DNA from 3 places in the Pseudoalteromonas sp. NFXS53 genome. Region 3 is predicted to be linked to each of the others. Evidence: predicted binding sites of a transcription regulator. Region 3 holds the regulator's gene; each other region holds the start of a gene.
The links. The regulator FliA, encoded in region 3, starts transcription of late flagellar genes. The targets are predictions, from matches to a motif close to CTAAAGNTNNNNNNNNNNNNGCCGATA.

Region 1 (10,994 bases), on a different contig from region 3:
GCTAGCCGTACCAACTCTGTTGAATGGTAGAAACTAACTTGGCAATCACTAGCAAACTCACTCACTAAAGATTGCGTATACTGATTCTTTGAGGTAGCAGGCGTTGCTAATAAGGCAATATGCTTTCTAATACTAATTTGTGCAGCAGGCTTTATTGCAGGTACCACGCCAACAATAGGAGTTTGCGTTAACTGGCGAATATGTGCCAGTGCGTAAGTTGAAGCTGTATTGCAAGCAATCACTATTAAGTCAACTTCACCAAAAAAATTTGAAGATATTTTATTAACGAGACTTGCCAGTCTATTTTGAATTGTTTCTTCAGTCTGAAGACCGTAGGGCAGTAAAGCATTATCCATAATGTAGGTATAGTCTGCCCCTGGTAGTGTATTTTGGATATGTGTTAGGACACTAGTCCCTCCGATACCTGAATCAAAAACTAAAATGTGCGACAAACTATGACTCCTCTATATTGAGGTGCAAGTTTGCCCGAGCTTATAATTCTTGCCAAGTATCTTAAACTGATTTCTCAGTCTTATCGTCAAGCTGACTGAAGAAGCTTTGTGCATAGTCTAAAAGCTGGGTCATTCTTTCTTGACCACCGTTCATCCAAGCCATGATATCTGGTAATTGCTGTTCAACACCAATAGCTTTACCTTCCGAATGAATGTTCTCTAGTTGTTTATCGAGAGGTTGGAAAGCTTGCTCTAACTCTTTAATTGGGTTGGTTTGCTGATATTGCGCTATTGCTGCGGTCGTTTTTTTCTGTCGCAAATCCATCGTGAAGTTAGTAATTTGATCGCTACCTATATTTAATGCCGACGCTTTTTCGAACGCATCATCATATTCACCTGAGAAGAACGCATCACTGACATTGCGAATGTCTTTCATCATTTCATTAATGGCTTTTTGCTCTTCTTTATTGAGTTCGCCATTAACACTAATCGAAAAACTGACTTCCTCACTTGATTGCTCTGATACAGCAAGACCATAATTATCACCGTTTTGAGCATAGCTGACAGCTTGACCTTTTGTGCGAGCATCACTCAATGATATGGTTACTTCGTCGCCCTCTGCTGTTGTGAAACTATACTCAGCTTGATTCGACAAGCTCGCATACTGTGCAGCGCTCACCTGCATAGAGTCAGGTTTTGGATTAAAGAGCTCATCCTCAAAATCATCTAATCCCTTAAAAATCCCTTCTTTAGATTTTTCGATCCCTTCTTCTATGTCTTGATTAAATAATCCCGCAGCTTTCAATTCTGATGTTGCGTCATCTATGCCCATCTGTACTCCTTTACGTGTTGCATTCAGCATATCTTGAATCGCTTTGTCATCTCGACCATCAGCTTTCGCTTTGCTTATTGATCCCTTTACAAAATCAAGCACATTATTAATAACGGTATCAAAATCAAATAAAGGCGCAGCCTTAGGTTCTGCTTTTTCCATATCCAAGGCTTTTGCTAACTTATCATCAAGCAGCTTTGCTGCAATTTTACCTTTATCTCCGTGAAAACCATCAGTACTACTTTGGATATTCGGTTTAAAACCCGCTTTACTGTTTGCTTTATTAGCAAAAGAAGGGTTGAGAAGCTGGTTTAATTGTCCGATTTTCATGTTTATCTCCAAAATAATAGAAACCATGCATACATCTTAATTATTACTTTATATCGGCAGCAGTTATTGACCCTTGAGCGTTTAGTATAAAAAAGCAACAAATTTTAGCGAGAAACTGGACAAATCACCTATGCCCCCTACAATACCCGCTCTCGAATTTGTAAGGTCAGTTTAACTATGCCAGTCATTACTATTGATACCGCCACTTATGAACAGCAGCTTGCTGAAAAGCAAACGCGTATTAGTGCTCAATTTGCTCGCTTTAACGCACCAGAGCTTGAAGTCTTTGAATCAGCAAAAACGCAATACCGTCAACGTGCTGAATTTAGAGTATGGCACGATGGTGACGATCTCTACCACATTATGTTTGATCAAGAGAGCAAGCAAAAAATTCGAGTGGAAACATTTGACCCTGCCGCACCGCTTATTAGTGAAATCATGCAGGTTATGATGGAAAAGTTACGTCATAACGAGATACTTCGCCGCAAGCTTTTCCAAATCGATTATTTATCGACGCTAAGTGGTGAGATCCTGGTAAGTCTGCTTTATCACAAGCAGCTTGATGATGAGTGGTTAGCGACAATTAATGCATTACGTTCTGAGCTTCAGAAAACCTATAAAATTGACTTTATAGGTCGTGCTCGCAAACAAAAGATTGTGTTAGGCAATGATTTTGTCACTGAGCAACTGACTGTAAATGGTCAAACTTATCAATACCAGCAAGTTGAAAATAGCTTTACGCAGCCAAATGCGAAAGTAAATGAGAAAATGCTGGAATGGGCGCAAGACCTTTGTGCGCCACTGGAGAATGATTTACTTGAGCTATATTGCGGTAATGGTAATTTCTCGATTGCCTTAGCTGGCAGCTTTAATAAAGTATTAGCAACTGAAATCTCAAAGTCGTCGGTAAACTCGGCACAAATTAATATCGCGGCGAATAAGGTTGAGAACTTAGATATCATTCGTATGTCGAGTGAAGAGTTTACGCAAGCGATAAAAGGGGAACGTCAATTCTCAAGATTAAATGGCATTAACCTTCAAGACTACAACTGCCAGACTATTTTGGTTGACCCACCTCGTGCTGGTATGGATGAACTCACTTGTCGTTTGGTGTCTAACTACGACAACATCATTTATATCTCATGTAACCCAGACACACTAGAGCGTGATTTAGACATGCTATGCGAAACACACTCTGTATCTCGCATTGCGATTTTCGACCAGTTCCCATATACACATCATGTGGAGTCTGGTGTATTTTTACAGCGTAAATAATCCCGCTAATTCTTTTCAGCAATTGCCAGAGCAGTGACTAGCTGTGGCAATTGCTCTTCACTAAAAACCTGTATACCAGCTTTAACAAGCTTTTCTGCAGTTAAACCCATTCCAACCACTTTAATTCCCTTATGCGACCCATCGTAAATAGTATTTCGACCACATGAAGGGCTAGATTCTTTCAACAACGCAAATTTGATTTGTTGCGCTTTACATAATGCGAGTGCTTTTTCAGCACCCAGCTGGAATTCTCCAGTGACATCCTTACCTGTTGCGGTGATCACTTTTTCGGCATTGATTTCTGCTGGCGGTCTTGGGGTTGGTAAGCCACCCGCAACTTCAGGGCAAAATGCAACAACTCGCTTTTCTTGCAGCCACCGAGTCAAAGTATCATTTGCTAACCCTTTAGATTGTCCATCATAACGAACGGGTTGTCCGAGCAAACAACTTGAAACCAAAATTTTATGCATGTCTTTTCCAATAAAAAAGCCTCGCAAGTGCGAGGCTCTGTTCTAATTCATAGTAAATTATTTAGCAGCTAAATAATTAATTAATGCACTGATCTGCTCAGGAGTCGTCGTTTTTGACTCACGTAAACGCAGTTTATATTTACCATTTACGATAAACGTTGGAACGCCTGTAAGCGCACGCTTTTCAGACCACTTTTGTTGCATACGCGCCATTCTTGAAGTCTTAGTACGTACAGCAAAGCTTTTGTACATTTTATCAAACTTAGTAGCGTCTACGCCTTGTGCAACGAAGATGTCTTTCATATCCGCCAGTTCATTGATCTTATTACGCTTACCATGAATATGCGTAAAAATTGCACCAATGATTTTATCTTTTTGAGGCAGCACTTCAGCAAGTGCTAAGCCTTGAGCCATAATCTTTTGTACTTCTGGATCACGAGGGCCGGTGAAATCTACGTGGCTCTTTTTAAACTTTACACCTTCATTCAGTTTAGGTTTTACCTGAGCGATTAGTGGTTCAAATGCATTACATGCTGGGCAGAAAAATGAGAAGTACTCTGTCACTTCAGGTTTCTTAGTACCACGCTCGGCAACCACTTCGTAGTGAACGCCTTCTTCAAACTGAGCTGCGTTTGCAACTATCGGAAGCATGAGTGCCAGCGCAGCGGCTTTAATTAGCTTTAACATCTTATTCTCCGTATTATTTTGCTAATAAATGTTTAACCAATGCGTTGAATTGCTCTTGGCTTTTTAAACTGTTGGTATTTACTTTGTATTTATCACTGACGATAAATGTAGGCACGCCAGATAGTGCGCCCGCTTTTGAAAAGCGAGTTTGGTCGTCTTGCATCAGCTTTTCAGCCGCAATCACTGGCATACTTGCTAACGCCGCATCAAACTGCTTTTCGCTGATACCATTAAGATCCAGTAGCTTTTTCACATCTTTAATGTCATTCAATGGCGCTTTTTTTACATGGATACTGTCGAAGATTTTAGCTGCAATCTCATCACCTTTGCCCATTTGCTTTGCCACGATATAGGCATAGCTTAAATTGCTTTGTACTTGCGCAGGCAAACCACCTAAAAAGTTCACATGGCTTTTTTCAAATACAGCGCCTTCTGGCAAACTTTGCTCTAATGCCTTAGCAACTGGCTCAAAACGGAAACAATGCGGACAGTAAAATGAGAAAAACTCAGTCACTTTTGCTTGCTCACTTTTTTGGGTGGTTAAAGTTTGGTAGTGCACACCTTCTTTAAAATCAAATTCTGCGGCCATGGCTAACAACGGCAAACAGAAAAATAGAATGGATAGTTTTAACGCTTTTAACATAGTTATTTCTCAATTTTTTATGGAAACAGTTGTAATGCAGGTTCTTGTAACGCTGCAAGCTGTTCTTTCAATGCTAAGATCTGCTGCTCCCAATATTTGTCTGTTGCAAACCAAGAAAAGTTCCGTGTAAATGCAGGATCTTCCCATCTGGCAGCTAACCACCCCATGTAATGCACCATTCGCATCGCACGTAGCGGCTCTATCAGTTGCAGCTCTTTTGCATCAAAAGAGTTAAATTCTTCATACCCCATCAATAGTGTATCGAGCTGAATTAATTGCTCGTTTTTATCACCATTAAGCATCATCCATAAATCTTGGATTGCAGGGCCTGAGCGACAATCATCTAAATCCACTAAGGTCAGTGAATCGCCTGTGCAGAGAATATTGCCAGCATGTGCATCACCATGCAAACGAATAGGCTTATCGGCATGATACATTTGCGCTGTTTGCGAAATAACCTGTTCTAAAATAGTGTAAAACGCGGTTTCTAGATGCATGGGCACAAGCTTACTGTTTTCAATAACTTCTTTAGCATCGAATAGGTAGCTCTGGGTATTAATACTCAATCTATGCTGGAATGGTTTACTCTTACCAACTAGGTGTAGTCGTCCGATATATCGACCAAGCATTTCAAGCTGATCTAAATTGTCGATTTCAAATTGACGCCCACCCACGCTTGGAAAGAGCGCAAATTTATAACCGGCATGTTCAAATAAACTTTCACCCTCTATTTCTACTGGCGCGACGATAGGCACTTCTTCATTAGCGAGTTCAAGTGCAAAAGCATGCTCTTCTTTTATTTGCGCCTCACTCCAACGCTCTGGACGATAAAACTTAGTGACGTAGCGTTTACCATCTTCCGCCTTGAACTGATAAACGCGATTTTCATAACTGTTCAATGGTAGCAAGCCTGTTTCAGGGTAAACCCCAATGCTTTCTATGGCATCCAAGATACGATCTGGATTTAAATTCGCAAAACTAAACTCGCTCATGTATTCCTCATTTGGCATAAAAAAAGCGGGGAATACCCGCTTTTGCTTGGTTTAATTAGTGTATCTAATTATTTACCTTTAAAGAAGTTGGTAGGCTGTGATAATGACACTGTCGGGTCGCCTTTCACTTGAACTCTAAAATGGAATTCAGTCACTGGCTTTTTAAGATCATAGGGGTCAATGATCACAGAAAGAGGCACATTCATAGATTCACCCGCCTGAACTTCAATCGCCAGTTTGCCCAGTACATTAAAGTTATTTAGCCCCTCAACCGCAATATCGTATTGTTGCACTTGCTGGGTTTTATTGATGACTTTTAGGGTGTAAGTGTTTTCAACTAAACCCTCGAAATTGACTCGATAAAGCTGATTTCTATCACGAATAATATCGAGCTCCATTGGCTTACGCATCGCAATATTCACCACCAGTGCCGCGATTAATACTGTCATGATTAATAAGTAACCTGCCAGCTTCCCACGGAATGCTTTAGTTTTATTATCTGGCGTTTCAAGATTGCGCTCTGTGGTGTAAGAAATTAAACCGCGGGGATAATTCATTTTATCCATCACCCCATCACACGCATCTATACATGCACCACAGTTGATACACTCGTATTGCAAACCGTTACGAATATCGATGCCTGTAGGGCATACCTGAACACACAGATTACAGTCAATACAATCACCCAAACCCATTTCTTTTGGGTCTTGCTTACGAGAGCGAGGACCGCGTGACTCCCCGCGTTTTGCGTCATAGCTAACTGTAAAGGTGTCTTTATCGAACATGGCAGATTGAAAACGTGAATAAGGGCACATGTGCAAGCACATAATTTCCCTCATCCAGCCTGCATTACCATAGGTACATGCCGTAAACACAACGATGCTGATGACTGCATAACTTCCTGCGCTCCAGGTCAGTAAATCTGGTACTAGTTCACGTATTGGAGTGAAAAATCCAACAAAGCTAATGGCGGTCCACAAAGAGAATAGAATCCAACTGCTATGCTTTGCCGTTTTTCGCCAGAATTTATCAAAGTCCATTTTACGGCTATCGAGTTTTTTACGCTGATTAGCGCTGCCTTCAAACTTTTCTTCGAACCATAGAAAAATAAAAGTCCAAACGGTTTGCGGGCAAGTGTAACCACACCACACACGACCATAAAACGTGGTCACCACAAACAGTGCAAATGCAGCGATCATAAGGAAAAATGCCAGTACCGTTAAATCTTGTGGCATCAGCGTTAATCCGAAAATATTAAATTTTTGCTCGAAGAGATCAAAATAAACGGCTTGATGACCCTCAAAATTAACCCATGGCATCAGCATAAACGCCAACATACCAATAAAACCTAGGCGCTTGCGAAGTTGCTGGTGTAGCCCCTTAACTGCGCGCACATAAATACGATTACGAGGGTTAAACCTATCAGGTTGGAGCTCCGGCTTTTGTATTTTTACATCGCTCGGAATGTTTTTTACTTTTATTTGTTTGTCCATCTCGGCTCCTCATGGCAGTGATCGACAGGTACTTGCTACAGTGACCTTTTTATCTATAAGGATATTATATGCAAGCAAACTCAAGCTGGGTACAATTGGTTCAGAAATTATTGAAATTTTCTTAACCAGGGACAAGCTTATGTAGTGTTTATAACTTAATCACTTGCTTTTGAAAGCCCCATTTTATTACACTCTCAAATGTTTCCTCCTGTTTAGATCAATATTACGGTATCCAATGAAAAAGTTTTTGTTGCTTGTTGTTGTCATTCTGGCACTTTTTACTATCGATCATCCGGCCATTAAAGAGCCAAGAGAAGCACTATTAGGTGAAGGCGTGAGCTTACTGAGTGAGCAAAGCAAAGTAGCGAGAAGCACTTCAGCTAAAATCGCCAGAACACAAATTTCGCAAAAGCTAGAATTAGATGAAACCGAATTAGAATATTTAAACGACGCTTTAGGCACTGATGATAAATTAAAAGCCTTCCACCTTCGTTATTGCAAAGAAAACGATCTGAATCTCTATTTTTACGGTAATAAGTTGAATGTCATTTGTAAAATTGCCGGTGAATCTATTTTTGAAGGAAAATCGTTGTAATGAAGCTAGATATTGATGCTTTTAATAAGCAGCGTGCCGCAGCATTTAACCAGCACAAGAATATACTTAAGAAACTAAGCAAAGGACAAACCTTGTTATGCGAGCAATGCAACAAGCCTCTGCAATTAGACCTTAATGGAAAAGATAAAAATAAAGGTTTGGTAAGTTGTGCAAAAGGCTGCACGAGTATTGAATTAGAGCTTGGGTAAGCGCTTGCTTACCCAAAAAACACTCTCAGTGCTTTAACTCTCTTCATCATATAAGCCACTTTCAACAGCAGCATTTTCTACTAATTGCACATAGGCCATGGCAAATTCGTTCGCAATTGAATGTTGTTGCTGACAAAAACAATTTAGCTCAACATTATTGGCATCACAGTAGGCTGCAATTTGTGACTGCTCTAGAGAGAAAAACCCTAGTTGCTCTGTGCTACTGATCAATGCTTGTTTAAGCTCATCATTTAAAACTGCACTATTAACTAGCTCAGCATAAAAGTGCTCAATACCCGCTAAAAAGCCCTGGCTCCATTGCTGCAACTCAACTACAGCTGTTGACGAGTATGGTAACTGGAACTGACCTGAAAAAACCCGCTCACTGATATCGTGATGCAGTGCCATTAAAGAAAAAACATGCTCTTCTGCAATTTGCTCATCACCGCCACTGACGATTGTTAGCCACTGCTCCATTTCAATACCTGCTGGGCTGCAAATGATTGCAAACAGGTAGCCTTCACAAACAGCATAAGGCAGAGCCTGCTCTGTGCTAGACAAATAATCGATGAGCAACGCTTTATGTTGCTCTGTAAACGAAAACTCAAACATAACAAGCCTTACAAGTTCACCGGATAACGACCCTGGGCATCAGGACGACCTAAGAATTTAACCGCATCATGCACTTCTTTCGGTAATGAGGCATCTGGTTTTACGTTACCAGCAACTTTAAATTGAAAGTTGTTTCCTAAATGAACATCCGCTTGCAAACCCAATAGATTATCTGGCTGAACCACCGCAGCTAAATCACCCGATTTACAGTTTAAATCCGCGCCCAACTCACCAATGGAGAACCAACCAGTTAACCCTTCAACACGAATATTTGGGCTAAATACATCGCCTTTAATTTGCTGACAGTAAGGTTTGCCACTTTCAAACTGATCAATGTTAAAAATAACGCGACCCGTTGCATTGACAGGTAGCGGAAGGTTTAACTGCCCCATTAACTGCTCAACTTCAAAACGCAGTACTGCATCTTTCAAGCTCGCTTGTTGGTCTAACAGTGAAAGACTGAAATGACTTTTTCCTGACATTTCTTCGCTTGCTCTCGGGTTACCCCAAATTAAATCACCAGCAAGGTTGCCTGTTAGTAAAGCGGTAGGCTCTAACTGCCAACGAACATTGAAAACCTGAACCTTATTGACGCGTATTTCACTGACTTGCCCCTGCCAGAGTGAGCCAGTCAAATTACCGAAAGCCACGTTTTTAGGCAAGTAACCTTGTGCGACTTGCACCGCAACTGATGCTGGCAGCTGAGATAGAGCAAAAGCCAAAAACGAGAAAATAAACAATAGAACTAAATAAATTTTTTGCTTCATACTACTTCTCTAACACCAATCGACTTACACGCACAAAACCTGTGTCTTCACCCTGTGAAATATCTAGGTTTGCCACAGTGACACCATGTTGATGTACAAGTTCATCAAGCCAACCAACTAATTTATTAAACTCGACACTTTCAATATTCACACGAAGACTGTCGTTATTTGGCTGCATCTGACTGATAACAATGCCATAGCGGCCTCGACTGCGATTCACGAGTTGCGATAAATTGCCTGAAGAAGTACGGGCAGAATTACCAGCCGCTTTCAACTTTCCAATGCTTTGTTCAACAAACACTTGAAAATTTTGCTCACGCTTCAGTTTTTGCTCAGCATCAGCAACTGCCTTATTGAGTGGCTTTAATATTCCCATCACTAAAACGAAAACAATAAAGACAACACCCGCGATAATAAGTAAACGCTGTTCTTGCTCTTTTAGCGAACCCCAGTAGTTGATTGCTTGTTGTTTCATACATCACCTCGCAATCTAATTTCACCAATCACAGCATCACCATCGTTATTTAATGAGCCTTGCTGCACTGTTAAACCTTTTTGCTCAAGAATCGTTTTAACTTGACCAAACACTTGGAAGTCTTTGGCTTTTACACGAATACGCAATTCATTACGTTTATGGTCATAGCGTAAAGTCTCAGGCTGGAAATCTTTGACTTGGCTATAAACTGAAACAAACTTGTCCGCCAAATCTAAGAAGCCACCTTGTTTGGTCGCCGAAATGGTTTTTAACTCACCTTCAATTTGACGTCTAAGTAGCGCTTCTCGTACTCGCTTATTTGGAAATGCTTGTTGATAAGTTGCAATCGCTTCAGCTCTCACCTTCTCGGCCTGATCTTTCAGTTGCACAACTTGAATGCCTTGAACAACTACAAAGCCAAACAAAGCCACTGATGCCGCAATTAAACCTGACTGCCAATCTTTCCACCATTGTGGCGTACTCTTCTTCGCGGCAAAAATGCCTTGGCGTAAATTGAATACTGTGCTGGTTAAGTTTTTAGCCAGTAATGCAAGCGGCAGTTCATATTCTGCCTCTTTTGCAACCTTAGGCGCCACCTCTGGCAAGGCGTCAGCAGGACTGTAATGAGAAATTTTTTCGACCGCTGATGCATGCAAGTAATCAGCCCCCCAGCTTGGCTCAATCACACATGCATGCCACTGCCCTAAGCGACATAGCCATTGGCCATCAAGCTCCACAACAGCGAGTTCATTTTCTGCCTGCTCAGGCAGCAACAGTGCATCTGGCAGAACTTGCTTCGCAAAAATCTGATACTCATCTAAAGCTGCAAATAACTCAGCAAGTAAAGCTCGATCACACAATGCTATATTAATGGTCGGTTTGTCATCTTTAACGCCCGGCTCACCTATTGCAATAAATACATCATCGACATCACAAGCCAGTTGTTCTTCCAACATAAATGGCAATGCTTGTTCTAGTTTTCTATTCCACTTTGTTGGTAGTTCAATGGTTTTTAACTGCACCATAGATGCAGAAAGCAATACGCTAGTTTCTCTACCTTGCGCTTTCTCTGTTAACTCAGCCAAATCTGATAGTTGTTTGTATTCACCACTGGCTATTATTTGCTGGTCGGTTGAATAGACCAACCAATGGATAGCCTGTT
Region 2 (10,994 bases), on a different contig from region 3:
TTTTATGTCTAAATCTCAATACTGTGCATCAAAATGTAAAACATATATTACAAACACGTATCTTGATTTATAACAAAGGAGTTTCAATTTTTTGCTCTGCGTTATATCTTGCCTGCTCTCTCACACTTAAAGGGGCATAATGTGATAAAGAATAAAACCCTCGGCAGTATGCTAATTGTCGCAGGCACAACCATAGGAGCGGGCATGTTAGCACTGCCTATCGCTTCTGCAGGTATTGGCTTTAGTGCATCTTTAATCTTGATTTTATTAACATGGATATTAATGACCTATACCGCGTTATTAATGCTAGAGCTTCATCAATTCGCCAGCTCAGATGCTACACTCAATACGCTCGCCAAGACATTATTGGGCAAACGTGGGCAGTATATCGCTAATTTTGCAATGGTCTTTTTGTTTTATGCGTTATGTGCAGCATATATCGCAGGTGGAGGCGCGCAATTACAGTCAAAAATAAATGCAGCGCTTGATGTCAATGTGGCCCCGCAAGTCGGCTCTGTACTCGTGGCTGTACTGGTCGCTGCTATTGTCACCATGGGTACCTCAACGGTTGATAAACTAAACCGTGTTTTATTTGCCATTAAAGTAATCGTGCTGGGCAGTCTATTTTTCGTTCTGACACCTTATGTTCAAGGCCAACACTTACTCGAAATGCCGCTAGAGCAAGGACTTCTTATTTCAGCCATACCTGTTATTTTCACCTCATTTGGTTTTCATGGCTCAATTCCATCAATCGTAAAATACGTCGGTGTTGATATTCGTTCTCTCAGAAAGGTTATGATTTTCGGTGCCTCCGTCCCTTTAGTTATTTATGTCTTCTGGCAATTAATTAGCCAAGGTATGATGAGCCAGTCACAACTTTTACAATCTGAAGGCCTGCAAGGATTCATTGGCAGCGTCTCTAGTTTAGTGAACAGCTCACAAGTCAGTACGTCGATCACGATTTTTGCAGATCTAGCATTGGCGACTTCTTTCTTAGGTGTAAGCCTTGGACTATTTGATTTCTTTGCTGATGCTTTCAAACAAGGTGATAACAAAAGCGCCCGATTGAAGACGGCATTAATTACCTTTGTGCCCCCGCTTGGCTTCGCTTTATTCTACCCACAAGGGTTTATTACCGCCCTAGGATACGCCGCAATTGCACTGGTTGTTTTAGCGATATTTTTACCTGTTGCGATGGTTTGGGTTCAAAGAGCACAACAAACTAATGAACAAGGCTATCAGGTTAGAGGCGGTCGATTTGGATTAAGCCTTGCAGCTTGTTGTGGGGTTGTCATAATAGCAGCACAAGGCTTGCAAATGTTTGGCGTTATTCCTGCGCTAGGTTAACGGTAAAAAGTTTGGGTTATCGTGCAAGCCTGATAACCCAAATTCAAGGAAGTCTCATGAAATACCCCCTAATCTTGCTTTCCTTTTCTTTTTTAACTGCGTGCGGTGGCGGAGGCAGCGAACCACTATCAAAGGATAATACTGCACCTCCCGTCAATGAGAGCGCACAATGTAGCAGTGATTTCTCAGCGCAAAGGCATTTCAATAAGCAAGAAACAAACATTGCTTATTGGCAAATAGAGGGGGATACGCTCCAAACCAAGCCTCAGGTAACTTTCTTTACAAACCGCTCAAGTAGCCTAGCAGAAACATCATACAAAGGCTCTGAACCACTGTGTGAGCAAGTAGCGAATATTTTTGGTGCAGACGTTACAGATACATGGCAAGGCGCTGAGAATAATACAATCAAATCTGGCCAACAATTCAAATATATACCAGAACTTAGCGTCTCATTTGCACTGCCTGAAGTGAAATCTTTAAATGATTGGCGTGCTAAAGGCAGTCCCAACTCAATGTCCACAAACCTATTGCAAAGTACACTGACCGTCTGGTACCAAAATTCAGATGAGCAGAGGTTTTTGCAAGGCAACTTATCAAATAATCAAAGAGTCGTGCCATTAGCATGCAACGATACTGACTTTACTATTTTACTTTCTTTAATTGAGGTTGATGAACAGTTAAGCAGCAGTTTAAACCCGGCCTATTGCGAAGAGATACGCAGTAATAACATTACAAAAATAATGTGTTTAAGTGCCAACTTGCCTCAAGAAAGGTTAATTCAAAACTGTGAGTTTGCTATGACAGATATTGTTATTCCAAACGCCCAAGGAAATAAAACATTTGTTAAGTTAGCAGCTCAAACCTCTGCAGGTTCAGATACGGGAATTAATGTTGCAATCACTGATATTGATATAAATTAAGCTAAATTAGGGATAGTAATTATCTTAACCAGTTTGGAGGGTTAGCTAGGCGCTTAAAATGGTGAAACACTATCCCTTTACTTGCAGTTGGTTTACTCGGTTTTTTAATAGATACATCACGGGCAGAAAACACAGGATGACGGTAAGAATATTCACTAAAGGTAAGATACTTTTATAAAGGTAGGTCGAGTAACTTAAATCAAGATAATGCCTATCTACCAATCTAAATAACTGCATGATAGGTGCAGGAAGCACGATGAGTTGTGCCAATACGCTTTGCCACAAATACACTTTGTCTTTCAATGCCCAGACAGCCAAGATAGCCATAAAAACGATGTCACTCAACGTCCAATAAATGTAACGAATGACATATAGATCGGCATCAACTTGCTTGATCAAAGGGAAAGAGAAATAGCCAATCACATAAAATGCGGCACACAGTGCCGCATATCTAAAGGCTTTGTCATCTCTTAATAATGCAAACAGAGCAACCGAAATAAACGTCAGTAAAGTTGCATGATCTCTTACTAATAACAAAAATTGATTAAAGTAAGTGCTGTTTAAATCGAATGACATATTGAAAGGTTAATCTTGAAATGATTAATCTAACGATTTTTCTTCAGACTTTGGTGGCTCATCATTATCATCAGCACCATCGCCATTATTACCTGGCATGTAAGCGTATTTACTTAGAATAGACATCGTATTTTCTCCTTGATAGATGATTCACCTTCAAATTAGCTGAATTCCAACCATCTATCAAGAATACAATACTAAAGAATGAAAAAATTAATTACCACGCAATTCGATAGGATCAGATTCTTTCGCTTTACCTTGAAGAATTGAGATTTCAACACGGCGATTACGGCGTCTATCTGTGTCATTCTCATTCGGCACTAGCGGGCGAGTATCAGCATGACCAACAACAACCATTCTATTTTTGTCAAAACCAGGGGCTTTCACCATTTCACTTGCCACGGCAACCGCACGGGTTGCAGATAAATCCCAATTATTAGAATAAAGCTCATTAGTCACCTGAAAATCATCAGTATGACCTGACACTGTAATTTCTCCAGGCACATCTTTTAACAGCTCAGCAATCTCACGAATTATTGGCTTAAATTTCGGCTGTAAAAATGCACTACCGGACGGAAAGGCACCATTCTCTTGGATGCGAATAATGATCTGCTGCCCAAGAGACTCAAGCTCTATTGCACCATCCATAATTTGCTTTTCCATTTGCTGGGCAATTTTCTTCACCAGCTCGTTAACCTGCTCTTGATCGGCAGCTGAAATAGCCTGCTCCATAGATTGCTCTTGTGAAGTACTTTGCGATTCACCACCGCGCTTATTACCGCGTTGCTCTTGGCGACCACCTGCAGAAGCTTCATCACCAGCTTGGAACTCCAACATTTGTTGCGTCATCTCTACCGTCTGCTGTTGGATAGTTTCGATGGGAGTCGGCTCAGGTTTACCTGGTGTAAACTCCATCGCGATTACACTGGTCCCCTTGGGAATGTCTTTTACTTCGATTTTATTTTGCACACCAAAAGCAAATTTCATCGAACCTGCAATTTGTTTAAACTTTAAAACATCCATTTCGGAGAAAGCCAACAGCAGAACGAAGAAACACATCAAGAGTGACATTAGATCAGCAAATGTTCCCATCCAAGCGGGCAGCCCGGGGGGGGGACATTTACATTCTTGTTCGTCTGACATACTACTCCTCCTTGTCGCTGCCGCGTTTCGACTCAGGTAGGTAGTTCTTCAGAATACCTTCGATTACTTTCGGGTTTTGACCATCTTGAATACCCAAAATTGCATCCAAGATTAGGCGTTGATTTTGTTCTTCTTCATCTTTACGCAACTCAAGTTTCGCCTGAATAGGAATAGCAACTACGTTCGCAAGGAACGCACCATATAACGTCGTAAGTAATGCTACCGCCATTGCAGGACCAATCGCTTTTGGGTCATCCATGTTTGATAACATGGCAACTAGACCAATTAGCGTTCCGATCATACCCATCGCAGGGGCGATGTCTGCCAAAGATTTAAATAAGTTAGCGCCTAATTCGTGTCGAGAGGTAGTGAGTGAAATGTCTTTTAATAAAGTGGCACGTACAACGTCAGCATCATGACCATCTACTAGCATATCCACGCCCTTACGCATAAAGGCATTGGGTATTTCTGCTTCTTCCAAAGCCAAAAAGCCACCTTTACGAGCCGAGTCAGCCAACTCAACTGCTTTCTCAATGAGCTCTTCTGGAGATTCAATCTTGAACATAAAGGCTTTGCCAACAACTTTACCAATGCCTAAGAACTGGCTCATGGTGAAGTTCGAGAGTACGATGAAAATAGAGCCACCGAATACAATGACGGTAGATGGGCCATCACCAAACATGGCCAAGTCACCATTACTACTCATGAACATCGCCATGATGACCAAACCTATTGCACCTACTATTCCGATAACGGTTGCTAAATCCACTATCCCCTCCAGAGAATACTAATCATTACTTTTTTATTATGACACTCTAAGTCAATTTTTTGAGTGGCTACTACAAATATCATGCTTAATTAGAATATTTGCAAACCTTGTGCCTATGTTACAGTGAAAAGCCTAATTTTCAGTAAGACTTTTATCGGCAACATCTTGAATATCTTAACTCAATTACGTTGTTAAAATTCGATTAAAGCCCACATAGGGCAAAAAACAAACTGATTCGTCACGATTACCAGCAACAAGCTTTGACCTGAGTCGCTAATCCTCCTAAAATTGCTACCTTTAAAATAAATTGCTGGGCAAGATGTACTATGGCTGCAAAAAAACCTGAAAATCTAAGTTTTGAAGAAGCAATGGCCGAACTAGAAGGCATTGTACAGGCTATGGAACAAGGTAGTCTGACTTTAGAACAATCTCTAAAGCAATTTGAACGTGGTGTTCAATTAGCCAATGCCTCTAATGAAAAGTTAAGCAGTGCTGAGCAAAAAGTCTCAATCCTGATGGGCAATGACCCTGAGACACCTGTAACACCAATGCCAAATCAATTAGATTAAGACCCCGCAGTGAATTTATTCGAGCATATAAATACGGCACAAAACCGTTTAGACAGTTACATTAGTAACTACTTCTCTTTGCCATTAGATACCGATGAAACCGTAAAATCAGCAACTTTTTACAGCATAAATAATGGCGGTAAAAGATTAAGGCCCTTTTTGGTTTACACTGTAGGCAAACTGTTAGGTGCCAAAGAAGCTGACCTTGATGTCGCCGCAGCTGCGATTGAATGTATTCATAGCTACTCATTAGTCCATGATGACTTACCGGCTATGGACGATGATGACTTACGTCGAGGTAAACCGACTTGTCATATTGCTTATGATGAAGCATTGGCCATTTTAGCAGGCGATGCGCTACAAACCTTAGCGTTTGAATTTTTAAGTGAACATGAATTTTCGATACCCGCAAAGCAACAAATCAAGATGGTTAATACCCTTGCTGTTGCATCTGGCTTGCAGGGCATGGTGGGCGGACAAGCTCTTGATATTTCAGCGACAGAAAAGTCAGTTACCCTTGCAGAGCTTGAACGTATTCATCGACTTAAAACCGGCGCATTGTTAAATTGTGCAATTAAATTAGGCGCGTTGTGCGCTACGAATGTCAAACCAGAAATAATTACAGCCCTTGATATATATGGTAAAAATCTTGGCCTCGCTTTTCAGGTACAAGATGATATTTTAGATATCGAAGGTGATACCGCCGTATTAGGAAAGCCGCAAGGCTCAGACTTAGATAATCACAAGTCAACTTATCCGGCTTTGCTTGGACTAGATGGTGCAAAACAAAAAGCACATCTATTGGTCGGAAATGCTCTGTCTGCACTTGATACAATACCTCATAATACCGATGTATTGGCAGAGCTTGCGAAATATATAATTGAGCGTGATCACTAATACTCAATCATGACGTATTGATGACGAATAGAACAAAATTTATAAAAATTAAGTAAACCTTTGTATATAATCGGACAAGGTTTGCGTAGGACACATGTTGAAAGAATGAAACTGGACAGTAGCAAGTACCCATTACTCGCCTTGGTTGATGAACCGGCGCAATTACGTCAATTACCACAGCCCCAACTGGGTAAGCTGAGCGACGAATTAAGAGATTACTTACTTAATTCGGTTTCGCAGAGCAGTGGTCACTTGGCTTCAGGTTTAGGCACCGTTGAATTGACTGTGGCTTTACATTACGTCTATGACACACCTGAAGATAGATTAATTTGGGATGTGGGCCATCAAGCTTACCCCCATAAAATCTTAACGGGACGTCGTGATGCTATGCATACGATCCGTCAAAAAGATGGGTTACACCCTTTCCCTTATCGTGAAGAAAGTGAATACGACACTTTCAGCGTAGGTCATTCAAGTACCTCGATTTCAGCTGCATTAGGTATGTCTATCGCTGCACAGAAAGAAGGTAAAGGCCGTAAAACCGTTGCAGTGATAGGTGATGGTGCGATCACGGCTGGTATGGCGTTCGAAGCCATGAACCACGCCGGAGACATTAAATCCGACATGCTGATTATCTTAAATGATAACGAGATGTCTATCTCTGAAAATGTAGGCGCACTTAACAACCACTTTGCACGCATTCTTTCTGGTAGCTTTTATACTAATATACGCGAAGGCAGCAAGAAAATTCTTTCTGGTGTACCGACTGTGAAAGAGCTTGCCAGCCGTATGGAAGAGCATCTAAAGGGCATGGTTATTCCTGGCACTTTCTTCGAAGAGCTTGGTTTAAATTACATTGGTCCAATTGATGGTCATGACGTCAATATGCTGGTTGATACGCTAAGAAATATGCGTAACCTGAAAGGCCCTCAGATCCTGCACATCAAGACGCAAAAAGGTAAAGGTTACAAACCAGCTGAAGCCGACCCTATTGGTTACCACGGCGTACCAAAATTCGACCCAAGCATCCATAGCTTGCCAAAATCTAAACCTAGCGCCCCTACTTTTTCAAAAGTATTTGGTGATTGGTTATGCGATATGGCAGCACAAGATCCTAAGCTTATGGCGATTACGCCAGCGATGCGTGAAGGGTCAGGTATGGTGCGTTTCTCGAAAGAGTTTCCTGAGCAATATTTTGATGTTGCCATCGCTGAGCAACACGCTGTTACTCTAGGTGCAGGTTTCGCATGTGAAGGCCTTAAGCCTGTAGTTGCTATCTACTCAAGCTTCTTACAACGTGCTTATGACCAACTTATTCACGATGTCGCGCTACAAAACTTACCAGTACTGTTTGCAATTGACCGTGCAGGTATTGTTGGCGCTGATGGTGAAACTCACCAAGGTGCATATGACTTAAGCTTTATGCGCTGTATTCCAAATATGATCATCATGGCACCAAGTGATACCAACGAATGCCGTCAGATGCTTTACACAGGTTACCAGTGTAACCAACCTGTAGCGGTACGTTACCCTCGTGGTAGTGCCGGTGACAGTGATGTACAAACGCAGATGCAAGCTTTTGAGATTGGTAAAGGCAATGTGATCCGTGAAGGTGAGAAAGTGGCCATCTTAAGTTTCGGCACACTACTTCATAATGCTAAACAAGCCGCTGAAAACTTAAATACAACTCTCGTTGATATGCGATTTGTTAAGCCGCTTGATGAAGCTTTACTTGTTGAGCTGAGCAAAACCCATGATCGCTTTGTTTGTCTTGAAGATAACGCCATTGCCGGTGGTGCTGGCAGTGCTGTAATGGAGTTCCTTGGCGCACAAGGTATTCACACACCTGTGTCATTATTTGGTATACCTGATGAATTTATCAAGCATGGCACACAAGACGAAATGCATGCAGAAATGGGCTTATGTGCTGATTCAATCGAGCAGCGGATCAAAGCGCTACTCTAATAAGCACTGAAGCATAAAAAAAGGAGCTAAGGCTCCTTTTTTTATGCTTCAAGTTTTTGATGAGTTATATCAATCCACTTAATTAACGCATCCAAATTTTCACATCTGCAAGCCCATTTGCTTGTAAGGTTTGTAATTGTGACTCAACATTACTTGTTTGCTCAAATTCAAACGCATCCAACTGGTCATCAAATGTGATGGTTGCAGCGCCATCACCACCACGTTGCTTAACTTGATGAAGTGCGACATCCGCCAAATTCACTGAGGCCTCCCAGCTTATCACCTGCCCACCTAGAAGAGGTAGCGGGTAAAATGACCAGCCCATAGACACTGTCATATTAATCGACTTACCGTTCGGTAATTGGAAGTCACATTCAGCAATACCGCGGCAAAGTTCTTTTATGTAAGTTTCAATTGCGTCACGCTTAAAGTCGCGAAGCAACAATAAGAACTCATCACCACTCCAACGAGCCACATAATCAGAGCCTTGCGTTCTGGTGTTCAATAAAGTTGCAAGTTGCTGTAAACAACTATCACCACCAATCGGACCATAGGCATCATTCACTTTACTAAAATTATCGACATTGATAATAAGAAGTACCAGGCGTTTATTCTGTTGCTGTAATGACTTTGAGTTACGCTGGTAGTGTTCGACATCTTTAGGGAGTTGATCGAATAAGAAACGACGGCTTTTAAGGCCTGTGAGCTCATCTGTATGGCTAACTAGTTTCATCTGAGTATTCACTTGGTTAAGCTTGTCGTTCGCTTGACGCAGTGCCATGGTACGCTCTGCCACTAAAGATTCAAGCGCCTGCTGCTTACGTCGCTCTTGGGCTCTAAAGATCCAAAAAAATACGTAAAACAATAGAACAAACCCTAGTGTAATTAACAGTCTAAAGTACACAGTTTCATCAAAGCGTCTAGGGATCTCAATACGCTGTGTAATGCTTCGAGCTTGTTGCCAACCTTCACCTTTACGCTTAACTTGTAATTCAAAGTTATATACACCCGGCTCTAAGTTCGTATATATCGCTTCTCGACGGTTAAATACTTCTCGCCATTCAGTGTTTTCTTTGCCAGTTAAACGATATCTAAACTCGATACTCGCTGGCGCATAAAAGTCTATGGCGGTGTAGTTAATCGTGATATCTCGTTCACTGGTATCAAGTTTAAGTAGCTCTGCAAATTTACTTGCGACTATCGCTCGCTCTTGCGTGATCACCTCTTCCAGTTTTGGTGATAAGTCTTTAGAGCCAAATAGTTCAACATTCTTGGGAATTTCAACTGCCCCTTGAGAGCTTGGATACCAAATCGCGCCTTGCTTTTCTAATACTGCATCACCACCAAACCCCGAACAGCAACGGCCTATTTTGCCATCGAGCTGGCGGTCAAACTGGCTAATAACCTGCTCAACTTTTAAATTGTTTATCGGATGCGTAAATTGCGCTGCGGGCAAACGATACACACCTTTTCGAGTACTGACCCAAATAAGCGCCTGTTGCTGATCATAATAGAGCGAGGAAATTGAACCATGTGGTAAGCCATTTGAGGCATCTAATTGGTACCAATCACCTTTCGCGGTTCGATAGAATAACCCATCATTCCAAGAGCCAACCAAAGTAGCCACACCTTGGATGTATAAAATACTGGTAACATAAGCAGACTCTAGAGACGTTTGACCACCGAGCTTTTCAATGCCTTTTTGATTAAATTGATAGGCCCCTTTGTTGGTGCCTATAAACCCGACATTTGGCTGATCATTGATATACGTGACAAACTGACTACCTAAAAATGCATTGTAAGCAAACGGTGTTAAACCCGAGTACTCAAGACGATACATACCACTACCTGTACCTATCCATATTCCGCCACGCTGCGACGGTGTTATGGCTAAGACTGGCGTTTGTCGCAACTCTCGAAACGGTAATAGCTGTAGCACCCCTTGCTCATAAATCATGGCACCTCGCTCAGTTCCTATGAACAAGCTATTGCCACTAAATTCAAGCTCGTATACTGTGCTGTTTTTTAGCTCTTTAGGGGTAATAACCACTTGCAATGATTCATCATTATTCAAGTAACCGACACCACTTCTTGATGCCATCCAAGTTCGACCTTGGTTATCTTTGGTCGTTGCCGTTATACCTTGCTGACTGTTACCATCAATCATGTGTCGCGCAATATTACCTGTATGCGCAAACCAAAGCCCTTCGTTCAGACTGGCTAACCAAATGTTTCCTTCTGCGTCTTTAAACATGTCTGAAAACCAAATCGACTGATCAGCATGAATTGGTTCGACATAACGCCAATCAGAGATCCCCTCTCTGAACATCAAACGAGTTGAAGTAGACGCCCATAACCCTGTATCTGAGTCGTACATAAACTTATATACAGCACCATTGCCAAGTTCGGTATAACGTCTCAGCACTTGGTCTATATCTAAGAAGTAAGCACCGAGTTCAGAGGCCAGATACAAGCGCCCTTCAATCCATGCCAAATCATGCACGATAGTTTGTGCTAATTGTTCAGGTAGCGCTAACCTAAACCCAAGCTCTAGACGAAATACGTCCCTACGATTGGTGGCTGATTTGGTAATTTTTAACAGATTACGCTCATTCACCAACCATAGACCATCGGTGCCTTGGGCGATTTTAGACACACTGCCTACAATCTGATTAATGCGGTTAACAGGAAACTTTTTATTGTCTTCTGCTGAATCAAATGCACGTTGTGCTTGTTGGTCATTGCCAATGTAAAATAAGCCATTACCTGCAACCCAGATGTCACCTTGCTTGTCCTCAACAATATCGA
Region 3 (10,994 bases):
AGCAGTAGGTCAGTTTTATCTTATCCTCTCCACTTTACTGTTTTTTGTCTTTAACGGCCATTTAATGATGATCCAAATGGTGCTGTATAGTTTTGAAAGTATTCCGATTGGACAATTTACATGGTCAGTAGATAACTACTGGCAAATTGTAAATTGGGGAGGCTGGATGTTTGCGACAGCACTGGCGCTTTCTCTAGCCCCTTTGACCGCCATGCTGGTAATCAACTTATCATTTGGGATCATGACGAGAGCTGCTCCTCAGATGAATATCTTTTCAGTGGGTTTTGCATTTACCTTGGTTGCTGGGTTAGTCATTATATGGGCCACTCTAGGTAATTTCATTGTGCAATATGAATATCAGTGGCTTAAAATGACAGAGCTACTTTGTAATTTAATTGGGTGCACGGTGTAAGGTATGGCTGAAGATTCAGGTCAAGAAAGGACCGAAGAACCCACCGATAAAAAAATAGATGAATCCCGTAAAAAAGGGCAAGTTGCCCGTTCAAAAGAATTAGGTACTACCTTTGTACTGATATTCTCAGCGATTGCATTATTAATGTATGGACCCGCTATCGCGAAAGGCTTATATAACATTATGGGCCGAGGGCTCACGTTAAATCGCAATGAAACATACGATACAACAAAAATGTTCTCGGTCTGGGGCGAGATGTTTTCTGAATTATTCTTCCCAATGGCGATGTTTGTTTTTATCATCGCCATTGCGGGTATTGTTGGCAATACTATATTAGGTGGGTTTAATTTCAGTTGGCAGGCTGCAGCACCTAAGGCAAGTAAAATGTCGCCAATGAAAGGTTTTAAACGTATGTTTGGACCTCAAGCGGCTGTCGAATTGGTGAAGTCTGTATTGAAGTTTGTCTTAGTTGCTGGCTTTGCAATCCTGCTCATTCAAATATTCTTTTACGAAATACTACATTTAAGTATTGAGCAGGTCCCGAGCTCTATCATCCATGCATTAGAGATATTGGCTTGGATGTTTTTAGCATTGAGTTGCACGATGGTCATCATTTCAGCCATTGATGCACCATATCAAAGTTACAATCATCACAAGCAATTGAAAATGACCTTGCAAGAAGTGAAAGATGAATACAAAAACTCTGAGGGTGACCCTCAAATAAAGGCACGTATTAGAAGAACACAACGAGAAATGTCACAAAGGCGCATGATGCAAGACGTGCCAGATGCTGATGTTATTGTAACTAACCCAACCCATTATTCAGTTGCACTTAAATACGATACCGAAAAAGCGGGCGCCCCAATCGTGCTTGCTAAAGGTGTCGATGAATTAGCAATGCAAATCCGAAAAATAGCGAAAGGTAATGAAGTACCTATTGTTGAGTCGCCAATCTTAACGCGTTCACTTTATCACACCACAGAAGTGGGTGACCAAATTCCAGACCAGCTTTTCACTGCGGTGGCACAAGTTTTAGCTTATGTATTCCAGCTAAAACGTTATCAAAAAGGTCGAGGTAGAAGGCCGACCAACTTGAGTAAGAATTTACCTATTCCAGAAGATATGAGGCACTAACCAGAATATAAATCTTGGCTTACAAATTGCTTTATTAGACCAGTGTCAATATTTTGTAGTTGTTAAGTTATGGATTTTAAAGCAGTTTTACAAAGTCTTAATGAGAATAAAAAAGACTATGCGAAAGGGGTCGGAACGCCATTATTAGTGCTTGCGGCTTTGGGCATGGTAATTTTGCCTTTACCTCCATTCCTCTTAGACATTCTATTCTCTTTTAATATCGCTTTGGCATTGGTGGTATTACTTGTCACTGTATACACCATGAAACCACTCGAATTTGGCATGTTTCCAGCAGTTCTGCTTATTGCAACCATTATGCGTTTAGCGTTGAATGTAGCCAGTACTCGTGTTGTATTATTAGAAGGCCACAATGGCGGAGATGCCGCGGGTAAGGTAATTGAAGCGTTTGGTTCTGTGGTAATTGGGGGTAACTATGCCGTTGGTTTAGTTGTTTTCTTAATCCTGATTATCATCAACTTTGTGGTAATCACAAAAGGTGCAGGTCGTATCTCGGAAGTATCTGCGCGTTTCACATTAGACGCTATGCCTGGTAAACAAATGGCAATCGATGCCGACTTAAATGCTGGTTTTATCAGTGCAGAAGAAGCACGCAAACGTCGTGATGAAGTAACACGCGAAGCAGACTTCTATGGCTCAATGGACGGTGCCAGTAAGTTCGTAAAAGGTGATGCAATAGCAGGTATTGTGATTTTAGTTATTAACATCATTGGTGGCTTATTTGTTGGCATGATCCAACACGACTTATCGTTTTCAAGAGCCATGGAAGTATACACATTACTTACCATTGGTGATGGCTTGGTTGCACAGCTCCCCTCTCTTTTACTTTCAATTGGTACTGCAATCGTCGTTACTCGCCAAAACGAATCTCATAACATGGGTGAGCAGTTTAAAACTCAACTAGGAAATGAGAAATCTCTCTATATTGCTGCTGGTATCTTAATTACGATGGGCTTGGTGCCTGGTATGCCGCATATTGCATTTTTAAGCTTAGGTGCGCTGCTTGGCTATCTGGCTTATTACACACAACAGCAAAAAGCAAAAGCTGCAGAGCTAGAAGCGCAACAACAGGCAGCAGGTGGCGATATTGCAAATAAGCCTCAAGAACAAAAAGAGCTAGGCTGGGACGACGTTCAACCAGTCGATGTGATTGGTCTGGAAGTTGGTTATCGTTTAATTCCGCTAGTAGATCAAGCGCAAGGTGGTGAGCTGTTAAGTCGTATTAAAGGTGTTCGTAAGAAGCTTTCACAAGAGCTAGGTTTCTTGGTTCCGCCTGTACATATTCGTGATAACCTTGAATTAGACCCAAATGAATACCGTATCACTCTAATGGGGGTTGGTTCAGGTAACGGTGAATTAAAACATGGTGATGAATTAGCCATCAACCCAGGGCAAGTATTTGGCCCAATCAATGGCGTTGCAACGACAGATCCTGCCTTTGGTCTAGAAGCGGTTTGGATTAAACCGGAGCAAAAAGATGAGGCGCATTCATTAGGTTACACTGTGGTAGACGCAGCGACTGTTGTCGCAACTCATATTAGTCAATTGCTTACAAACAACGCATCATTACTACTTGGGCATGAAGAAGTTCAGAATTTATTAGACATGCTTGCCAAGTCACACCCTCGTTTAGTAGAAGGTTTAGTACCAGATATACTGCCTCTTACTACGATAGTTAAAGTACTGCAAAACTTACTGAATGAAGGGGTTGCAATTCGTGATATGCGCTCGATTGTTCAGACCCTTGTTGAGTATGGTCCACGCAGTCAAGACCCTGATGTATTAACCTCTGCAGTGCGAATTTCACTGCGTAGATTAATCGTTCAAGACGCCGTTGGCGGTGCAGATGAAATCCCTGTCATAACATTGGCGCCTGAGTTGGAACAGATGTTGCATCAGTCACTTCAGAACGCGGGTGATGAAGGGGCTGGAATAGAGCCAGGCCTTGCGGAGCGACTTCAAACATCATTAAGAGAAGCGCACCAAACGCAAGAAATGCTAGGCGACCCATCCATCCTTCTAACCTCAGGTATGTTAAGAAGTGTGCTTTCAAGGTTTGTCAAACATACGATCCCAGGTCTTCGAGTGATGTCATATCAAGAAGTACCAGATGAAAGACAAATCAAAATTGTAAGCTCAGTTGGACAATAGATAGGAATTAAGGGGTTGTAACATGAAAATTAAACGTTTTTTTGCCAAAGATATGCGCACAGCACTGAAAGAAGTAAAAGAAGAGCTTGGCGCTGATGCTGTGATTATGTCAAACAAAAAATTGGCAGATGGTGTAGAAATTGTTGCAGCCGTGGATAATGACAGAGTGCCAGAAACACCCGTTGAGGCGCCACAAGTAAATTCAGCACCAGCGCAACCTCGAGCTACGCAATCTCGTATTGTTCGCCCAGAACCTCAGCGTGCAAAACCAGAGCCTCAAGCTCAAGTAGCCGACAGTTTACAGGCTCTATTAGACAGACAAGCTCCGAAGCCTCGTTCACCTGAGCTTGCATCTATGTTCTCTCAATCAGGCATTAATACCGAAGAAGTATTTAAACCTCGTCAAGCGACTGAAGAGCGTTATGAGCGTCCAACCTCAACACAAAACTTCAGAGCAGAACCAAATGTTAAAACTCAACAGCAAGCGCAATCATGGAGCTTTGATGATGACCTTGATACAGGGTTTGCTGATGATTTTGAACCTGCGCCAAAAAAAGTTGATGAAATGGCAACCATGAGAGAAGAAATGAATGCTATTCGTCAATTACTTGAACATCAAGTTTCAGGCTTAATGAAGCAAGAAATGGAAAGAAGAGACCCAACGAGAGCGTGTTTAGTTGACCGTTTACAAGGTATGGGTGTCGATAAAGAAGTGGCTGAACAAATGGCTTGTTTCATCCCTGATGACGTTTCTCGCAAAGAAGCATGGAATTCATTGCTTGAAATGGTGGCAAATCAAATGCACACAACTAATAACGATATTCTTCGTCAAGGTGGTGTATATGCATTAGTAGGTCCAACGGGTGTAGGTAAAACAACGACAGTCGCTAAACTTGCTGCATTAGGCGCGCAGAAGTACGGTGCAGACAAAGTTGCGTTAATTACAACTGATACTTATAGAATTGGTGCTTATGAGCAGCTGGCAACGTACGGCAGAATTATTGGTTGTCCAGTAAAACAAGTAAAAGATGCCAATGAATTAGCAGAAGTTTTATATCATTTACGTAATAAGCGTCTAGTATTAATAGACACTGCGGGTATGAGTCAAAGAGATATCCGTTTAACAGAACAACTTAATACGTTAATGAGAAGTTCTAGAGTCGATATTCGAAGCTATTTGGTTTTAAGTGCAACATCGCAAATGCATGTACTGCAAGAAGCGGTTCGTCACTTCCAAAAAGTGAATTTAAGTGGTTGTATTTTTACAAAACTTGATGAATGTCTAAGTTTAGGCGAGATTATTAGTATTGCGATTCAAAATCGCTTGCCAATAGGGTATCTTACTAACGGTCAACGAGTGCCAGAAGACATTCGTGTAGCAAATGCTCATAAAATGGTCAAAAAGGCTGAGCAATTGTATTTAAAGAGAATAAAAGCACAACATTCGCGACGTGTACCTGTAGCGTCTCAGACAGTAGGAATGTATGATTAACACAGTATTAGATCAAGCAAGTGGCCTGCGTAGAATGAATCAAAATGGCAACCATGGCGTAAAAGTAATTGCAGTAACGGGTGGTAAAGGAGGGGTTGGTAAAACCAACGTCTCATTAAATACGGCTATTGCACTTGGTCAGCAAGGAAACAGAGTGCTCGTCTTAGATGCCGATTTAGGTTTGGCAAATTGTGACGTGATGCTTGGTTTAAGAGTAGAAAAAAACTTATCTCATGTCCTGTCGGGTGAGTGTGAATTAGATGAGATCTTAGTTGAAGGGCCCGCTGGTATAAAAATTGTACCAGCCACCTCAGGTTCACAAAATATGGTTGAGTTGACGCCTGCAGAGCATGCGGGCCTCATCCGCGCCTTCAGTGAGTTAAACACAGAGTTTGATATTCTAATTGTTGATACCGCTGCGGGTATATCTGACATGGTACTCAGCTTTTCACGTGCAGCGCAAGATGTGATGGTTGTTGTATGTGATGAGCCTACCTCAATTACTGATGCTTATGCTCTGATTAAAGTTCTCAGTCGTGAGCACGGTGTTTACCGTTTTAAAATTGTGGCTAACATGGTCCGAAGTTTACGCGAAGGGCAGGAGCTTTTTGCTAAACTTTCTAAAGTTACTGACAGATTCTTAGATGTTGCACTAGAATTAGTTGCAACCATTCCATTTGATGAAAATATGCGTAAGTCTTCTCGCCGTCAAAAAACTATTGTTGAGCTATTTCCAAATTCTCCGGCAGCGGTTGCATTTAGAGGGTTAGCGAGTAAAGCAGTTAAATGGCCAATACCACATCAACCATCTGGTCATTTAGAGTTTTTTATTGAACAGCTAGTCAACGGATAACTATGTCGTCATCGATGGGTAAAGCGATGGGCTATCAAACTACAGACAATCTCAATAGAGTGATAGAGCGTCATACCGGTCTTGTCAAAAAAGTGGCGTGCCATTTGTTGGCTCGCTTACCTGCAAATATTCAGTTAGATGACCTTGTGCAATCAGGCATGATAGGCTTGATTGAAGCCAGTAAAAATTTTGACGCAAGCAAAGGCGCAAGCTTTGAAACTTTTGCTGGGATTAGAATTCGAGGCGCAATGCTAGATGAAATTCGTCGTGGAGACTGGGCACCAAGAAGCGTTCATAAAAATAGTCGCATGGTCGCTGAGGCCATCGCTAATCTAGAAAGCGCCCTTGGTCGAGAACCTAAAGACACTGAAATCGCTGAAAAACTTGATATTACTCTAGATGAGTACCATCATATTCTACATGATGTGAATGCAAGTAAAATCATTGGAATCGAAGATTTAGGTGTTGATGAAGACGTAATCACTCCTGTTAACAATGATTTAGCGCTAGACAAACCGTTCAATAACGTTAAAAATGAACGCTTTAACGAATCGTTGCTCACGGCGATTCAATCGTTACCAGAAAGAGACGCGCTTGTCTTATCTCTTTACTACAACGATGAAATGAATTTAAAAGAAATAGGGCAAATACTCGATGTAAGTGAATCTCGAGTAAGCCAAATTCATGGGCAGGCAATGATCAGGCTTAGGGCTAAAATCAATGACTGGGTCAATTAGAGTAATAATAATAGGTTCAAACCTCACTGGAGGATGTTTTGGATAAAAACATGAAAATTCTTGTGGTTGATGATTTTTCTACGATGAGAAGAATAATCAAAAACCTGCTTAGAGACTTAGGTTTTACAAACGTACAAGAAGCAGACGATGGCAGTACAGCTCTTCCTATGCTTCAAAACCAAGAATTTGACTTCGTAGTCACGGACTGGAATATGCCAGGTATGCAAGGTATCGACCTTCTCCGTGCTATTCGTGCAGATGACAGCCTTAAGCATATACCAGTACTTATGGTGACAGCTGAAGCGAAAAAAGAGCAAATTGTTGCTGCGGCGCAAGCTGGTGTAAATGGTTATATTGTAAAACCATTCACTGCTGGAACACTTAAAACAAAACTAGAAAAAGTGTTTGAACGTTTAGGCTAAATAACTAAGAAGGAGAGGCGGATGTCAGCACCTTCTGTGCCTCAAATAACACTTGAGCAAGCTAAGCAACTGGTTACTTATCTTGAGCAAGGCGAGCAAGATAAAGCAGATAAATTAATCATGGAGGCTGCAAGTAAAGAGCAATCTGAACTTTTTGCTGAAGTGGGTAAATTGACTCGTCAATTACACGAGTCATTGAAAAATTTTGAGCTTGATACTCGTATTTCTGATTTGACGACAGAAGCCTTACCGGATGCTAAAGAACGTTTGAATTACGTCATGGAAATGACAGAAAACGCAGCCAATAAAACAATGGATGCAGTTGAAGCAAGTTTGCCTCTCGCGCAGCAGCTCGCAGATGATTTATCTGATATAAAACCAACTTGGGATCGACTGATGAGACGTGATATCCAGCTTGGTGAATTCAAATCTCTTTGTCATGATTTAGATAAGTTTATGCAAGGCTCTCAAGCAACAACAGATGAGCTTCAGGGGCACATGACCAATGTTTTAATGGCTCAAGATTATCAAGACTTAACTGGTCAGGTCATTCGACGTGTTATCGAATTAGTTAGAGAAGTAGAAGACAGCTTAATCCACTTACTAACTGTATTTGGTTCAGCAGAAGAGCCCCAATCAAAACAAAAAGAAAACATTGAAGAGGTTCAGATTGCTGAAATGGATTCTACTGAGATATCTGGACCTGAAGGTCCAATAATGAATGCAGAATCTAGAGAAGATGTCGTATCTAATCAAGATGAGGTCGACGATTTATTGTCGAGCTTAGGCTTCTAATAGGAGAGTGTGTACATGAGCTTTGAAGTCGATGAAGATATATTGCAAGACTTTCTTGTTGAAGCTGGTGAAATATTAGAGTTGTTATCTGAGCAGCTTGTTGAACTAGAGAATAACCCTGAAGATAAAGAATTATTAAACGCAATCTTTAGAGGGTTTCACACTGTTAAAGGTGGTGCAGGCTTTTTGAGCATGACTGAGCTTGTTGACGCTTGTCATGGTGCGGAAAACGTATTCGATGTGTTAAGACAAGGGCAACGCTCTGTTTCTCCTGAATTGATGGATGTCATTCTTCAGTCCTTAGATACCATCAATGAAATGTTCGCTCACATTCAAAATCGTGAACAACCTGATCCCGCAGATCCTGCGTTACTCGAGACACTTCACCAGTTGAGTAAGCCTGAATCAGAAGATGAGCAAATCTCCATTCCAAGTTCAGAACCAGAGCCTGTTGTTGAAGAGACACCACAAGTTGATTTGTCTGCTGATGATATTCTTTTTGATATTGATACCGATGATGTAGCAGGTGAAACTACCTCAGATAGCATTGATGAAATAACAGAAGACGAATTTGAGAGCTTACTTGATGAGTTACATGGGGCTGGTAAAGGCCCTGCTGTTGAGCAAGCTCCTCCTACTGCTTCAGGCTCAGATGATGGTGATATTACAGACGATGAGTTTGACAGCCTTTTAGATGAGCTTCATGGCGTTGGTAGTTTCGGTTCGATTAGTACGCCTCCTCCAGCAAGCCCTAGCCAAGCACCTTCGTCATCCGCTTCAACATCGTCTCCAAGTGATGATGAAATAAACGATGAAGAATTTGAGGCATTGTTAGATGAACTTCATGGTAAAGGTGGTGCGCCAAAGTCATTAGAAACTGCTGAACCGAATAAAACTGCCGCAAATATTGAACCCAAGCAGCCTGAATCAAAGCAGCCTGAATCAAAGCAACCAGAGCCTGTTATAGCCAAGCCAGTTTCAAAACCAAAACCGGCTCCTCAGCCAGCAAAATCTGCACCTTCACCGGCTCCAGCTGCAAAAGCCCAAGGTGCACCTGCATCAGCTAAAAAGCCGCCAGCACCTCAGGCTGAGACTACTGTTCGTGTTGATACAAAACGCCTAGATCAAATTATGAACATGGTGGGTGAACTGGTATTAGTGAGAAACCGTCTCGTTAGTTTAGCAAATAACTCTAGCAGTGAAGCTATGGGTAAGGCGATATCTAACCTTGACGTGGTTACCGCGGATTTACAAGGTGCGGTAATGAAAACACGAATGCAGCCAATCAAGAAAGTATTTGGTCGTTTCCCTCGTGTTGTTAGAGACTTAGCACGTAGTTTAAAGAAAGATATTAATCTTATTCTTGAAGGTGAAGAGACCGATTTAGATAAGAACTTAGTAGAAGCGCTTGCAGACCCGCTTGTTCACTTGGTTAGAAACTCAGTTGACCATGGTATTGAAATGCCAGATGTTCGTGAGGCATCAGGTAAACCTCGTACAGGTACAGTGACACTCTCTGCTTCTCAAGAGGGTGACCATATTCTGTTGACCATTAAAGATGATGGTGCAGGTATGGATGCTGAAAAACTGAAAAAAATTGCGATTAATAAAGGCGTAATTGATTCGGACCAAGCAAGTCGGTTATCTGACACTGAAGCTTATAACTTGATTTTTGCACCAGGCTTTTCAACAAAAGAAGAAATTTCAGATATCTCAGGCCGCGGCGTTGGGATGGACGTTGTTAAAACGAAAATTACTCAACTTAATGGCTCTGTTAATATTCAATCAGAGCTCGGTGTGGGCACAATCCTTGAGATAAAAGTTCCATTAACACTGGCTATTTTACCAACCTTAATGGTAGTTGTTGGCGAACAAACATTTGCTTTACCTCTTGCTGGTGTTAGTGAAATCTTCCATTTAGATCTAACAAAAACTAATGTAGTAGATGGTCAGTTAACGATTATTGTGCGTGAAAAAGCAATTCCTTTATTCTATTTAGAGCATTGGCTTGTTAAGGGCGCAGATAGATCAACGAAGAAAGCTGAAGGACATGTTGTTATTGTGCAAATAGGTACTCAACAGGTTGGCTTTGTGGTTGACTCTCTTATCGGCCAAGAAGAAGTTGTAATAAAGCCATTAGATGCATTATTGCAAGGTACACCAGGTATGGCTGGTGCAACAATCACTTCTGATGGTGGCATAGCATTAATCTTAGATGTGCCGAATATGCTAAAACACTATGCAGGTAAATAACCTGAGATAGCAAAACAGTTAAAAGGTGGTGCGGATGCACCACTTTTCGTTCTTAAGAATTCATAGAGTATGCCAATGGCAGTAAAAGTTTTAGTTGTAGATGATTCAAGTTTTTTTAGGCGTCGAGTCAGCGAAATTTTAGAGCAAGATAGTGATATTAAGGTAATTGACTTTGCTGTTAATGGACAAGAAGCTGTTGAGAAGGCGGCATCACTACGTCCAGATGTTATTACTATGGATGTAGAAATGCCTATTTTAGACGGAATTAGCGCCGTTAAAAAGATTATGCAGGCTAACCCTACTCCAATCTTAATGTTTTCATCATTAACTCGTGAAGGGGCAAGTGCTACACTAGATGCCCTTGATGCAGGTGCATTAGACTTTTTACCTAAAAAGTTTGAAGACATTGCCCGAAATAGCGAAGAAGCAATTAAGTCTCTACAAAACAAAGTAAAAGAAATTGGACGAAGAAGGCTCCCTCGCTCAGTTAGCAGTTATTCCCGACCTGTAGTGAGCAAGCCAGTACCTTCTAAATCACAGGTTTCGGGTAGGCCAGAAGTGTCGGCTCGTACTGCAAGCGTTGCTCAACCCGATAGAAGTTTTCAAAGAGCTGCGGTTCAGCCAGTATCAAATTCAACTACGACAGCTAAACAGTTCAAGGCTTCTGGAAAGCAATATAAAATAGTGGCTATAGGGACTTCAACAGGCGGGCCTGTTGCACTGCAAA

Region 1: AC1HJP_RS16920 (DUF5610 domain-containing protein) is a predicted target of FliA. The motif match lies at 1,666-1,692, and genes of this name have one in related genera.
Region 2: pomA (flagellar motor protein PomA) is a predicted target of FliA. The motif match lies at 4,908-4,934, and genes of this name have one in related genera.

Annotation. Positions count from the first base shown of each region.
Region 1 is NZ_JBWVBR010000017.1:102,134-113,127, reverse strand. It holds gene murI (glutamate racemase) at 1-452, opposite strand, end outside; gene AC1HJP_RS16920 (DUF5610 domain-containing protein) at 514-1,614, opposite strand; gene trmA (tRNA (uridine(54)-C5)-methyltransferase TrmA) at 1,792-2,889, shown strand; gene AC1HJP_RS16910 (2-thiouracil desulfurase family protein) at 2,895-3,359, opposite strand; gene AC1HJP_RS16905 (thiol:disulfide interchange protein DsbA/DsbL) at 3,417-4,046, opposite strand; gene AC1HJP_RS16900 (thiol:disulfide interchange protein DsbA/DsbL) at 4,060-4,689, opposite strand; gene AC1HJP_RS16895 (serine/threonine protein kinase) at 4,707-5,681, opposite strand; gene ccoG (cytochrome c oxidase accessory protein CcoG) at 5,750-7,174, opposite strand; gene AC1HJP_RS16885 (hypothetical protein) at 7,410-7,769, shown strand; gene AC1HJP_RS16880 (hypothetical protein) at 7,769-7,978, shown strand; gene AC1HJP_RS16875 (UPF0149 family protein) at 8,012-8,590, opposite strand; gene AC1HJP_RS16870 (type II secretion system protein N) at 8,599-9,357, opposite strand; gene gspM (type II secretion system protein GspM) at 9,359-9,832, opposite strand; gene gspL (type II secretion system protein GspL) at 9,829-10,994, opposite strand, start outside.
Region 2 is NZ_JBWVBR010000014.1:89,377-100,370, reverse strand. It holds gene AC1HJP_RS15040 (aromatic amino acid transport family protein) at 142-1,347, shown strand; gene AC1HJP_RS15035 (hypothetical protein) at 1,404-2,267, shown strand; gene AC1HJP_RS15030 (hypothetical protein) at 2,337-2,843, opposite strand; gene AC1HJP_RS15025 (flagellar motor protein MotB) at 3,057-3,986, opposite strand; gene pomA (flagellar motor protein PomA) at 3,988-4,755, opposite strand; gene AC1HJP_RS15015 (exodeoxyribonuclease VII small subunit) at 5,082-5,324, shown strand; gene ispA ((2E,6E)-farnesyl diphosphate synthase) at 5,334-6,221, shown strand; gene dxs (1-deoxy-D-xylulose-5-phosphate synthase) at 6,327-8,186, shown strand; gene AC1HJP_RS15000 (ligand-binding sensor domain-containing diguanylate cyclase) at 8,269-10,994, opposite strand, start outside.
Region 3 is NZ_JBWVBR010000006.1:142,475-153,468, reverse strand. It holds gene fliR (flagellar biosynthetic protein FliR) at 1-412, shown strand, start outside; gene flhB (flagellar biosynthesis protein FlhB) at 416-1,546, shown strand; gene flhA (flagellar biosynthesis protein FlhA) at 1,616-3,715, shown strand; gene flhF (flagellar biosynthesis GTPase FlhF) at 3,738-5,207, shown strand; gene AC1HJP_RS08790 (MinD/ParA family ATP-binding protein) at 5,200-6,060, shown strand; gene AC1HJP_RS08785 (RNA polymerase sigma factor FliA) at 6,087-6,797, shown strand; gene cheY (chemotaxis response regulator CheY) at 6,836-7,219, shown strand; gene AC1HJP_RS08775 (protein phosphatase CheZ) at 7,241-8,014, shown strand; gene AC1HJP_RS08770 (chemotaxis protein CheA) at 8,030-10,267, shown strand; gene AC1HJP_RS08765 (protein-glutamate methylesterase/protein-glutamine glutaminase) at 10,343-10,994, shown strand, end outside.